3 regions of the Streptomyces sp. NPDC007971 genome follow, and region 1 is predicted to be linked to each of the others. Evidence: riboswitches for the same ligand, from Rfam matches in the RefSeq annotation. Region 1 holds a riboswitch; each other region holds the start of a gene.
The links. A riboswitch is a leader RNA that binds a small molecule or an ion and turns the genes downstream of it on or off. The one in region 1 is predicted to bind cyclic di-AMP.
Positions count from the first base shown of each region.

Region 2: linked by a shared signal. The riboswitch ahead of ACFZCP_RS24870 (peptidoglycan DD-metalloendopeptidase family protein) and the one ahead of ACFZCP_RS00365 (NlpC/P60 family protein) in region 1 are both predicted to bind cyclic di-AMP.
Region 3: linked by a shared signal. The riboswitch ahead of ACFZCP_RS44750 (NlpC/P60 family protein) and the one ahead of ACFZCP_RS00365 (NlpC/P60 family protein) in region 1 are both predicted to bind cyclic di-AMP.

Region 1 covers NZ_JBIBJK010000001.1:82,267-85,531, reverse strand. Annotated here, with positions in the region: gene pcrA (DNA helicase PcrA) at 1-1,152, opposite strand, end outside; cyclic di-AMP (ydaO/yuaA leader) riboswitch at 1,438-1,610, shown strand; gene ACFZCP_RS00365 (NlpC/P60 family protein) at 1,618-2,829, shown strand; gene ACFZCP_RS00360 (tellurite resistance/C4-dicarboxylate transporter family protein) at 2,951-3,265, shown strand, end outside.
Region 2 covers NZ_JBIBJK010000011.1:309,235-312,499, reverse strand. Annotated here, with positions in the region: gene ACFZCP_RS24875 (aldo/keto reductase) at 1-829, opposite strand, end outside; gene ACFZCP_RS24870 (peptidoglycan DD-metalloendopeptidase family protein) at 1,004-2,038, opposite strand; cyclic di-AMP (ydaO/yuaA leader) riboswitch at 2,046-2,213, opposite strand; gene ACFZCP_RS24865 (SpoIIE family protein phosphatase) at 2,462-3,265, opposite strand, start outside.
Region 3 covers NZ_JBIBJK010000041.1:17,637-20,901, reverse strand. Annotated here, with positions in the region: partial or broken gene ACFZCP_RS44755 (SpoIIE family protein phosphatase) at 1-180, shown strand, start outside; gene ACFZCP_RS44750 (NlpC/P60 family protein) at 286-1,509, opposite strand; cyclic di-AMP (ydaO/yuaA leader) riboswitch at 1,518-1,688, opposite strand; gene ACFZCP_RS44745 (TetR family transcriptional regulator) at 2,038-2,637, opposite strand; gene ACFZCP_RS44740 (hypothetical protein) at 3,204-3,265, shown strand, end outside.

The DNA.
Region 1 (3,265 bases):
GGACTCGTTGCGCTCGATGACCGCGTTGGCGGCGGACAGGATGGTCTGCGTGGAGCGGTAGTTCTGCTCCAGCAGGATCGTCGTCGCGTTCGGGTAGTCCTCCTCGAACTGGAGGATGTTGCGGATGGTCGCGCCCCGGAAGGCGTAGATCGACTGGTCCGCGTCACCCACGACGCACAGCTCGGCGGGCGGGAGGTCGTGCTCGCCCGGCGGGACGTCGACGTCCACGGCGGCGCGCTCGCCGGTGCCCACCAGCTCGCGCACGAGGGCGTACTGGGCGTGATTGGTGTCCTGGTACTCGTCGACCATGACGTGCCGGAAGCGGCGGCGGTAGTGCTCGGCCACGTCCGGGAAGGCGCGCAGCAGGTTGACCGTCGTCATGATCAGGTCGTCGAAGTCGAGCGCGTTGGCCTCGCGCAGCCGCGACTGGTAGAGCGCGTAGGCCTGGGCGAGGGTCTTCTCGAAGCCGTCGCCCGCCCGGGCGGCGAAGTCCTCCTCGTCGATCAGCTCGTTCTTCAGGTTGCTGATCTTGGCGCTGAAGGACTTGGGCGGGAAGCGCTTGGGGTCGAGGTCCAGATCGCGGCAGACCAGGGCCATCAGGCGCTTGCTGTCGGCGGCATCGTAGATGGAGAAGCTCGACGTGAAGCCGAGCTTCTTGGACTCGCGCCGCAGGATCCTCACGCACGCGCTGTGGAAGGTCATGACCCACATCGCGTTCGCGCGCGGGCCGACGAGCTGCTCGACGCGCTCCTTCATCTCGCCCGCGGCCTTGTTGGTGAAGGTGATCGCGAGGATCTGACCCGGGTGCACGCTCCGCTCGGCGAGCAGATGGGCGATGCGGTGGGTGAGCACGCGGGTCTTGCCGGAGCCCGCGCCGGCGACGATGAGCAGCGGCGAGCCGGCGTGGACGACCGCGGCGCGCTGGTTCTCGTTCAGCCCCTCCAGGAGCGCTGCCGCGTCGATCGCGGGGCGCGGGGCTCCGTCGCGGTAGTAGGCGTCCCGGTCCGGCGGCACGTCGAACTTCCCGCCGAACAGATCGCCCGGAAGCGACTCCGGAGCGTGATCGTCCTCGGGCGGCGGCGGGGGTTCCTCGTCGTTCCCGCGAGGGGGCTGGAGGTCCGCCAGGAAGCTGTCGTCAAAGAGGCTGCTCATCGCTCTCCGAGTCTAGGGTGCCGCACCGACAACCGGTCGCCGTCCCGGGAACACGGCCCCCGCAGGCACCCGCTATCGGACACGGTCCCGGAGAGTCGATCACCACTCCGCTCCGCGCCGATTGCCCCTCACGCTGCGAGAGCGTCTTGTCACGCCTGTATGAAAACGGCCTCAGGTCACGGAAATGTATCGGACATATGACACTCCAACCTTCACAGGAGTCACACGAGTTGGCTAGGTTGCGGTCAGGCCGCACGACCCCCTTCCGGCGAACGTCGCCGAGCGCTGCGGCCTCCGCCGAGTCCGGTACGCCTCCACATGGCCGCCGGAGCCGGGGACCCACCGATCCTGGGGTGAATCGGCCGACTCCCGTCCGGGACGAAGCCGTAGGGCAACCCTTCCGAACCACCCGCCCGAACCCGACAGCTAACCCGGTAGGCGGCCCATTGGAAGGAGTCGCCTCCCTTGGCGTCGCACCGCAAGCCGCGCCCCGGCACAGCCCTCGGAGCGGGCGTCCGCACACCCGCTCTCGCCACCGCCGCCATCACCTCCGTGGCCGTCCTGTCCCAGACGGCCGAGGCCGTCCCCGCACTCGACGGCCGTCCGAGCCCGGCCGAGATCGAGAAGAAGGTCGACGAGTTCTACCGCCGGGCCGACGCGGCGGCCGAGGAGCAGCCGGCGGGCCGGCAGCAGGGGAAGGCGGACGCCCTGGCCGAGGAGAGTGCCCGGCGCCCGGGCCGGCTCGCCAAGGCCCGTGAGGGGCTGGGTTCCTTCGCCACCGCCCCGGACACGACCGCCCTCCTCGCGGAGTTTCCGCAGGACCACTTCGCCCCGCACCGGGTGATGAAGCGGCTGGCCTCGCGTGTGAAGGACGCGGCCGAGCGGGGGCGGACCACCGCGGACCCCGACGCCACCCCTGACGTGGACCCCGGCGTGGCCCCCGAGGCGAGCCCCGAGACTTCGGCGGCACCGTACGACGTGAAGGCGGCCAAGGCCGCCGTCCAGAAGAAGCTCGTCACCGCGCGCGACCTGCTGTCACGGCTCACGGCCCAGGAGAACGCGCAGCCGGCCTCGGCCGGGCAGTGGAACCGGGAGGAGGCCGCATGGCAGACGGCCGAGCAGCCGGACCGGGAAGAGGCCACGTGGCAGACGGCCGAGCCGACGCGGCGGCGGGCACGGGCACGGCAGGAGACCGGGTCGCCGTCCACCGGATCCACCGGATCGCCGTCCACGGCATCCGCCGACTCATCGTCCATCGGATCCATCGGGTCGCGGTCCACCGGGTCGACCGGGTCCACCGGATCCGTCGGCTCGTACGCCAGCCGGGCCGACAAGGCGGTCGCCTTCGCCCGTGCCCAGATCGGCAAGCCGTACGTGTCCGGTGCCAGTGGCCCCGGCTCCTACGACTGCGCCGGCCTGACCCAGGCCGCCTGGAGAGCCGCCGGTGTGGCCCTCCCGCGCACCGGCCGCGACCAGGCCCGGGCGGGCACCCCCGTGCCCCTCGCCGACCTCCTGCCGGGCGATCTGGTCTTCTTCCACGGCGACAGCAGCCATGTCGGCATCTGCACCGGAGACGGCAAGCTGGTCCACGCCCCGACGCCCGGCGGGTGCGTCCGCGAGGAGCCCGTCTACCAGTGGGGCGAATCGGTCGTGCACAGCGTGGTGCGGCCCGTCTGACCGGTGCCCTCCTCCCGACCCGTACCTGCCCGACCCACGCTCTCCCGGCCCGTGCTCTTTTCGAGCCCCACGCGCGCGTGCCCTCCCCCCGCGGGCCGCCCGGCTGCCTAGCATCGGGCGCATGCCCGGCATCTCGGCTCTGCGTGCGTGGTGGGCGGGGCGTCCGCCGGCGGCGGGGGCCGCCGTGATGGCGACCGGCATCGTGTCGGTGGACCTGCACCTGGCAGGCGCCGAGACGCTGTCCCGGGTCTTCCTGTGGCTCGCCTGCATCGCCTGGGTGGCGCTCGCTGCGCACTTCGCCGTACGGCTGGTGGGGCAGTGGGAGCGGTGGGTGACCGAGGCCCGGAGCCCGGGCGCGCTCACCGCCGTCGCCGCCACGACGGTCCTCGGCACCCGGATCTCGGCGCTCGGCCTGCAGCATCTCGCGCAGACGTCA
Region 2 (3,265 bases), on a different contig from region 1:
CGGCCAGCCAGGCGAGGGCGACCGTGGCCACGGGGGCCTCGTGGGCGGTGGCGATCTCGTCCAGGGCCGTGAGGACCCGCCGGCCGCGCTCGGACTGGAGGTGCCTCGCGGCCGCACCGGCGCGGGCGCTGTCGACCGTCGTACCGGGGCGGTACTTGCCGGTGAGGAAGCCGGAGGCGAGCGCGTAGTAGGGGACCGCCGCGAGGCCCGCGCGGGCGGCGACGTCCTGCAGCGGGCCCTCGTAGGTGTCGCGGGAGACCAGGTTGTAGTGGGGCTGGAGGGCGACGTAGCGGGCCAGGCCCTCGCGCTCGGAGAAGTCCAGAGAGGCCCGGAGCCGCTCGGGGGTGATGTTGGAGGCGGCGATCTGACGGACCTTGCCCGCCTTCACCAGGTCGTCAAGGGCGCCGATGATCTCCTCGACGGGGACCTCGGGCTTGTCGTAGTGGGTGTAGTAGAGGTCGATGTACTCGGTGTCCAGGCGGCGCAGGGAGGCGTCGGCAGCGGCCTTGATGTTGGCCGCGGACAGGCCCTGGTACTCCGGGTGCTGGCTGACCTTGGTCGCGATGACGACGTCGGAGCGGTTGCCGCGGGCCCTGACCCACTTGCCGATGATCGTCTCGGACTCGCCGCCCCTGTTGCCCTCGGCCCACGCCGAGTAGGCGTCGGCGGTGTCGACGAAGTTGCCGCCGGCGGCCGTGTAGGCGTCCAGGACGGCGAAGGAGGTGTCCTCGTCGGCGGTCCAGCCGAAGACGTTGCCGCCGAGGGCGAGCGGGAAGACGCGGAGGTCGGAGGAGCCGAGGGTGCGGCGTGAGGCATGGGAGTCGGTCATGTCCCGGTTCAACGATCACATCCGTCCCGTCCATTCCGCGATTGCTGCGAATGGTGGGGGCCGGACGACCGGCAGCCCTGACGTCGGGGGGTTGTCGTCAGGGCTGCCGGGGACCGGATGAGGGGGTACCGGGGACCGGATGAGAGGGTGCCGAGGCTCAGGCGTCCCGGCCGGTCAGGGGTTGAGGCCCTTGTCGCGCAGCCACGGCGCCGGGTCGATGCCGGTGGCCTGGCCGTTCGGGTGGACCTCCAGGTGGAGGTGAGGCCCGGTGACGTTGCCGGTGGCGCCGATGCGTCCGATGACGTCTCCGGTGCTGACCTTCTGGCCGACGGAGACGCCGATCGAGGACTGGTGGCAGAACCACAGCTCGGTGCCGTCGTCCAGGGTGAGGACGGTGCGGTAGCCGTAGGCGCCGGCCCAGCCCGCCTGGGTGATGGTGCCGCTGTGGATGGCCTTGATGAGGGTGCCGGTGGGAGCGGCGAAGTCGAGGCCGGTGTGGTAGCCGGAGGACCACATCGAGCCGGGCTGGCCGAAGGTGCCGGTGATCGTGTACGAGACGACCGGCAGCTTGTACTCCTTGGCCAGGGCGGCCAGGCGCTCCTCCTCGGCCTTCTTCTTCGCGGCGGCCTCGGCCTTCTCCTTGGCGGCCGCGGCCTTGTCGGCGGCTTCCTTCTGCGCCTTGGCGGCCGCGGCGGCGCTCTGCTTCTCGGCGTCGGCGAGGGCGGCGGCGGTGGCCTTGCTGTCGGCCTTGCTCTGCTGCTGCTCGGCCTGCGCCATGATCCGGTTGCGCAGGGCCTCGCCTGCGTTGCCGCTCCGGTCGCTGTCGGCGGAGGTCACCCCGACCTTGCTCAGCGTGGGCGTCGTGGCCTTGGCCGCGTCGGAGGCGGAGGAGTCGTCGAACAGGGAGCCGACGGAGGGCAGGTCGGGCATCGAGAGGGACACCGGCGGCTTGCCGGTGTGGGCGCTGGCCATCCCGCCCGCGCCGACGGCGGCTATCACGCCGACGCCGAGGACGGTGGAGCTGCGGGCGAGTCCGCCGCGCTGCTTGGCGACGCGGTGCCGGCCCCGCACCGGGCGGACGGAGTCCTCGGTGGGGTTCCATTCCTCCCAGGGGCCCTCGTCAGTGCGGTGGTCGCCGTAGCCGAAGGTCTCGGTCTCGCGCTGAGCCGGGATGAACGGGGCTTCTGGGGCAGGCCGGTTGGACGCCACGAAGGCGTGCTCCTTTCCTTCCTCCGCCTACCGGGTTAGCTGACGGGTTCGGAGCGGAAGGTCTCCTACGCGCGTAAACCGGCCGTGGACTCGCAAAGTTCACGACGGTGTCTGCGCGATTCACCCCAAGGTGGTGGTTCCCCGGTTCCCTTGCGGGATTCGGCACGTGCGCACGGAGCCGCCTCGGGTGACGGCTGGGACGACCGCGCTGCGTTATCGAACGTTAATAGACCCACCTGTGAGATTCCAAGCCGTTCGGCTTGATCATTAACGTTCTTCGACGCGGACGTACGGGGTATGACCGGGGGAAAACGGGCGAGTTGACCGACGTTCAGCAGTCACAGAGGCTTTGATGGTGACTCAGATGTTATGCGGAGGGCTGTCGTCCGGTCACTGTGGGTCATGGGAGCCGGAGCCGGCCGGTCAGGGCCGCCGTACGGCCAGCAGCGCCATGTCGTCCGTCGTCCCTCCCCCGGAGTGCCGGCGCACCTCCGTGGCCAGGCGGCCGAGCAGGGCGCCCGGGTCGGGGAAGCTGCGCCCGGTGAGCCGCCGGGCGGGATCGTAGAAACGGCCGTGGCCGTCGCGGGCCTCGGACAGGCCGTCGGTGTGGAGCAGCAGGGTGGCGCCGCCCGGGAAGCCGTACTCCGTCGCCCGGTCGGGCCACAGGCCCAGGTCGCCCATGCCGAGCGGCAGTGCGGGCTCGCACGGGACCAGGGTGCGCACGGTGCCGTCGTCGTGCAGCAGCAGCGGCGGCGGGTGGCCGCGGTTGACGATCCGTACGGCCCTTTCGCCGTGCGGGAGTTCGGCGAGGACGGCGGTCGTGAAGCCCTCGAAGGCGTCGAGCCCCTCCCGTCGCGTGCCCTCGCGGGCCAGGGCGCGCTCCAGCCGCTCGGCCACCGCCTCCAGCGTGGCCTCCTGCTCGGCGGCCTCCCGGAACGCCCCGATCACCACGGCGACGGCGGCGACGGCACCGATGCCCTTGCCGCGCACGTCCCCGACGATCAGCCGGACGCCGTGCGGGCTGTCCTGCACCGCGTACAGGTCGCCGCCGATGAACGCGTCCCGCTGGGCCGCCTCGTAGCGGGCCGCGATGTCGAAACCGGCGATACGGGCGGCGGGTTCGGGCAGGACGGCCCGCTGGGCGGCCACGGCGATCTCCCGGGCGGAGGCCAGCCGCTGGTCGCCGAGGCGTACGACCTGGTTGATGACGGCGGCCAGCACGGCGAC
Region 3 (3,265 bases), on a different contig from region 1:
CTCATCTGCGAAGTGTCCGACGGCAGCGATGTCTCCCCGCACCTGCGCAGGGCCACCACCATGGACGAGGGCGGACGCGGCCTGTTCCTGGTGGCCCAGTTCGCCGACCGCTGGGGCGTTCGCCACACGCCTGACGGCAAGGTCATCTGGACGGAACAGCAGCTTCCCGCGCAGCCGTGAAACGCCCGGTCCGCACCGGCCCGGGCTCTCACGCCGAGATGCTGCCTCTGCACGCGGAAGCGCATGCACGCGCTTGCGGGTCGGCCGTCTCGCCGCCACCGCACGTCAGGCCGGGCGGACCACGCTGTGGATGATCGAGTCACCGCCGTAGTAGATGGATTCCTCGCGGACGTAGGCGCCGGGCTTCGGCGCGTGGATCATCATGCCGTTGCCGATGTAGACACCGACGTGGCTGATGTCGTCGTAGAAGAAGACGAGGTCGCCGGGCTGGGCGTCGGTCAGGGACACCGTCTTGCCGGCGTTCACCTGGTCGTAGGTGGTGCGCGGCAGGGAGACGCCGGCGGCCTTCCAGGCGGCCTGGGTGAGGCCGGAGCAGTCGTAGGAGCCTGGCCCGGTGGCGCCCCAGACGTAGGGCTTGCCGACCTGCGCGCGGGCGAAGGCGAGCGCCTTCGCGGCCTTGGCGGCGTACGTGGAGCCCGACGAGGAGGTGGAGGTGCCCGAACCGGAGGACGAGCCGGATCCGGAGGACGAGCCCGATCCCGAGGAGGACCCGGATCCCGAGGAGGAGCCCGAGGTCGAGCCCGACGACGCACTCTGCTGCTTCTTCGCCGCCTGCGCCGCCGCGGCCTGCCGCTTGGCGAGCTCCGCCGCCTTGCGCGCCGCCTCCTCCTGCTTCTGCTTCTCGATCGCCGCCAGACGTGCCTTCTCCTCCGCCGTCAGCTTGGACAGCAGCTCCCGCGCGGTGGACAGCTTCGTCTGGACGGTGGACTTGGCCGTCTGGAGGTCGTTCTGCGACTTGGTCAGCGCTTCGAGGCTCCGGCCGGCCTCCTGCCGCGTCTTCATGGTCGCGGACTGCTCGGTGATGTAGTCGTCGACCGCGCCCTTCTGACGCGAGGTCATCCGGCTCATCAGCTGCGTCTGGTCGAAGTAGTCCTGCGGGTTGTCCGTGAGCAGGAAGGTCGCGGTGTCGGGGGCGGCGACCCCGTTCCGGTACTGGGCCGCGGCGAACAGGCCCAGCTCCTCACGCGCCTTGTTGAGGCTGGCCGTGCGCTTGGCCACGTCGTCGCGCAGGGCGTCGACGCGCTCGCGCTCCTTCGCGGTCTTCTCCTTCGCCGCGTCGTACTTCTCGGTCGCCGACTCGGCCTGGCGGTACAGGTCGTCGACCTTCTTCTCGACCTCTTCGAGGCTCGGCTTGTGGCCGGCGGAGGGGGCGGCATCGGCGTTCTGGGACAGCAGGGCCAGGGAGGTGAGGGCGGCCGTGGCGAGGACAGGGGTGCGTATGCCGACTACGCGCGTGCCCGTGGAGCCCGACTTGCGGTGCGACGCCAAGGGAGGCGACTCCTTCCATGTTCCGCCTACCGAGTTAGCTGTCGGGTTCGGGCGGGTGGTTCGGAAGGGTTGCCCTACGGCCCTGTCCCCGGAAGGGAGTTGGACCGGTTCACCCCAAGGTCGGTGGGTCCCCGGCTCCGGCTGCCGTGCGGGCGCGCCGGACTCGGCGGAGGCCGCACGGCCCGGCGACGTTCGCCGGTGGGGGTCGGGCGGCCTGTCGGGAACGCTAGCCAACTCGTGTGGCCCCTGTGAAGGATGATGGGCGATATGCCCGATACATTTTCGTGACCTTTGCTCGATGGCGTCGTTGAGCGCAGTCAATCCGCGTCGGTGTGGGACGAGTGGTCCGGAATTGCGCCGTCCACACATATGCGGGAGCGCCGGGCGCTCGGCTCGGCGCTCCCACCGAGCGCTCCGCTCGCGGCACCGAGCGAGACCGAGGAGGCCCATGCCGGCGGGAACCCGCCTCGACTCAAGGCCGCCGCAGGTGTGCCGCGCCCGGCGACCCAAACCGACCGCCGGTACGCCTCAGGCGACTCGCGGCCCCTGCAGGAGAGTCGCCGCGGCCGCCCTGGCCTGAGCCGCAGGGCGGGGGCTGCCCGAGATGGCCGCGGTGGTCATGGCCCCTTCGGCGAGCAGCACGACCTGATCGGCGACGTCCGCGGGAACTCCCGCCCGTCCTGCCAGGTCGGCCACGTAGTGCCGGAACCGCTCCTTGTGGTGGCGTGCGGCGTCGGTGACTTCCGGGGACGTGGCACCCAGCTCGCCGAAGGAGTTGATGAAGGCGCACCCACGGAAGTCCGGCTCCTCGAACCAGCCATGGAGCCAGTCGAAGACCACCAGCACACGTTCCCGGGGGGACACGTCCGCCGCCTCGACATGCTCCTTCAGATCGTTCAGCCACCGGGCGTCCCGCCGCCGCAGATACTCCTCGACCAGCGCACCCTTGGAGGGAAACTGCTGGTAGAGACGCCGGAGGGTGACTCCGGCGGCAGTGCGCACGGCATCCATTCCGATCGCCTGAATTCCCTGGCCGTAGAACAGCTCCTCGGCCGCATCCAGGATCCGGGTGCGGATCGGGTCTTCCTGCATCGCGGGCCGCCCTTGCCGTACGTGTGCGAGAACCATCGTTCTCCCAGGGTACGCGATCGGTCGCGAAAGCCGTCGCCGGACGTCCCCGGGAAGCCCAGGACGGACCCAGGAATCAGTGGCGGCCAGGACCGGGGTGGTCGTTCTTGCCTCGTCCGACCTACGAGCAGCGACACTGTCGCGCTCGCTGAACGTCGCACCCAGCACTCCGAGGGCACTTCGTTGCGGGACGCGAGTGAACGCCCCACCCCCCGCTCGCACTGCGCGAAACGGCGCAGGCCGTCGAAGACGATCGGTACACTCCGACCGCTTCAGCACCCTGAACATTCCTTGTTCATGGCGACTGCGACGTGAAGTTCGGAGTCAACTCCCGCAACTTTCACACCCGTTGAGTCACTCTCGCCGACGCGTCGAGCCCTGTTCGCTGCACGGAATGCCGACCTTCCGAACGTATATGCCACTGCGGATTGGGTACGCACAGAAGCTAATCGAAATTGTTGTGAGTACTATTCGGCCAAGCAACGGCACACAACTTCCGGGAGAGAGTCACTGTGGCCGAGAATCAGGATGAAACAACCAGCCTCAGGCCGTTGTACGCCGCTCGGGTGGCAGAAGACCTGACGCGCAACGCCGAAGAGCAGGAGCGTCTCAGCAGCGAGGTGGCCGC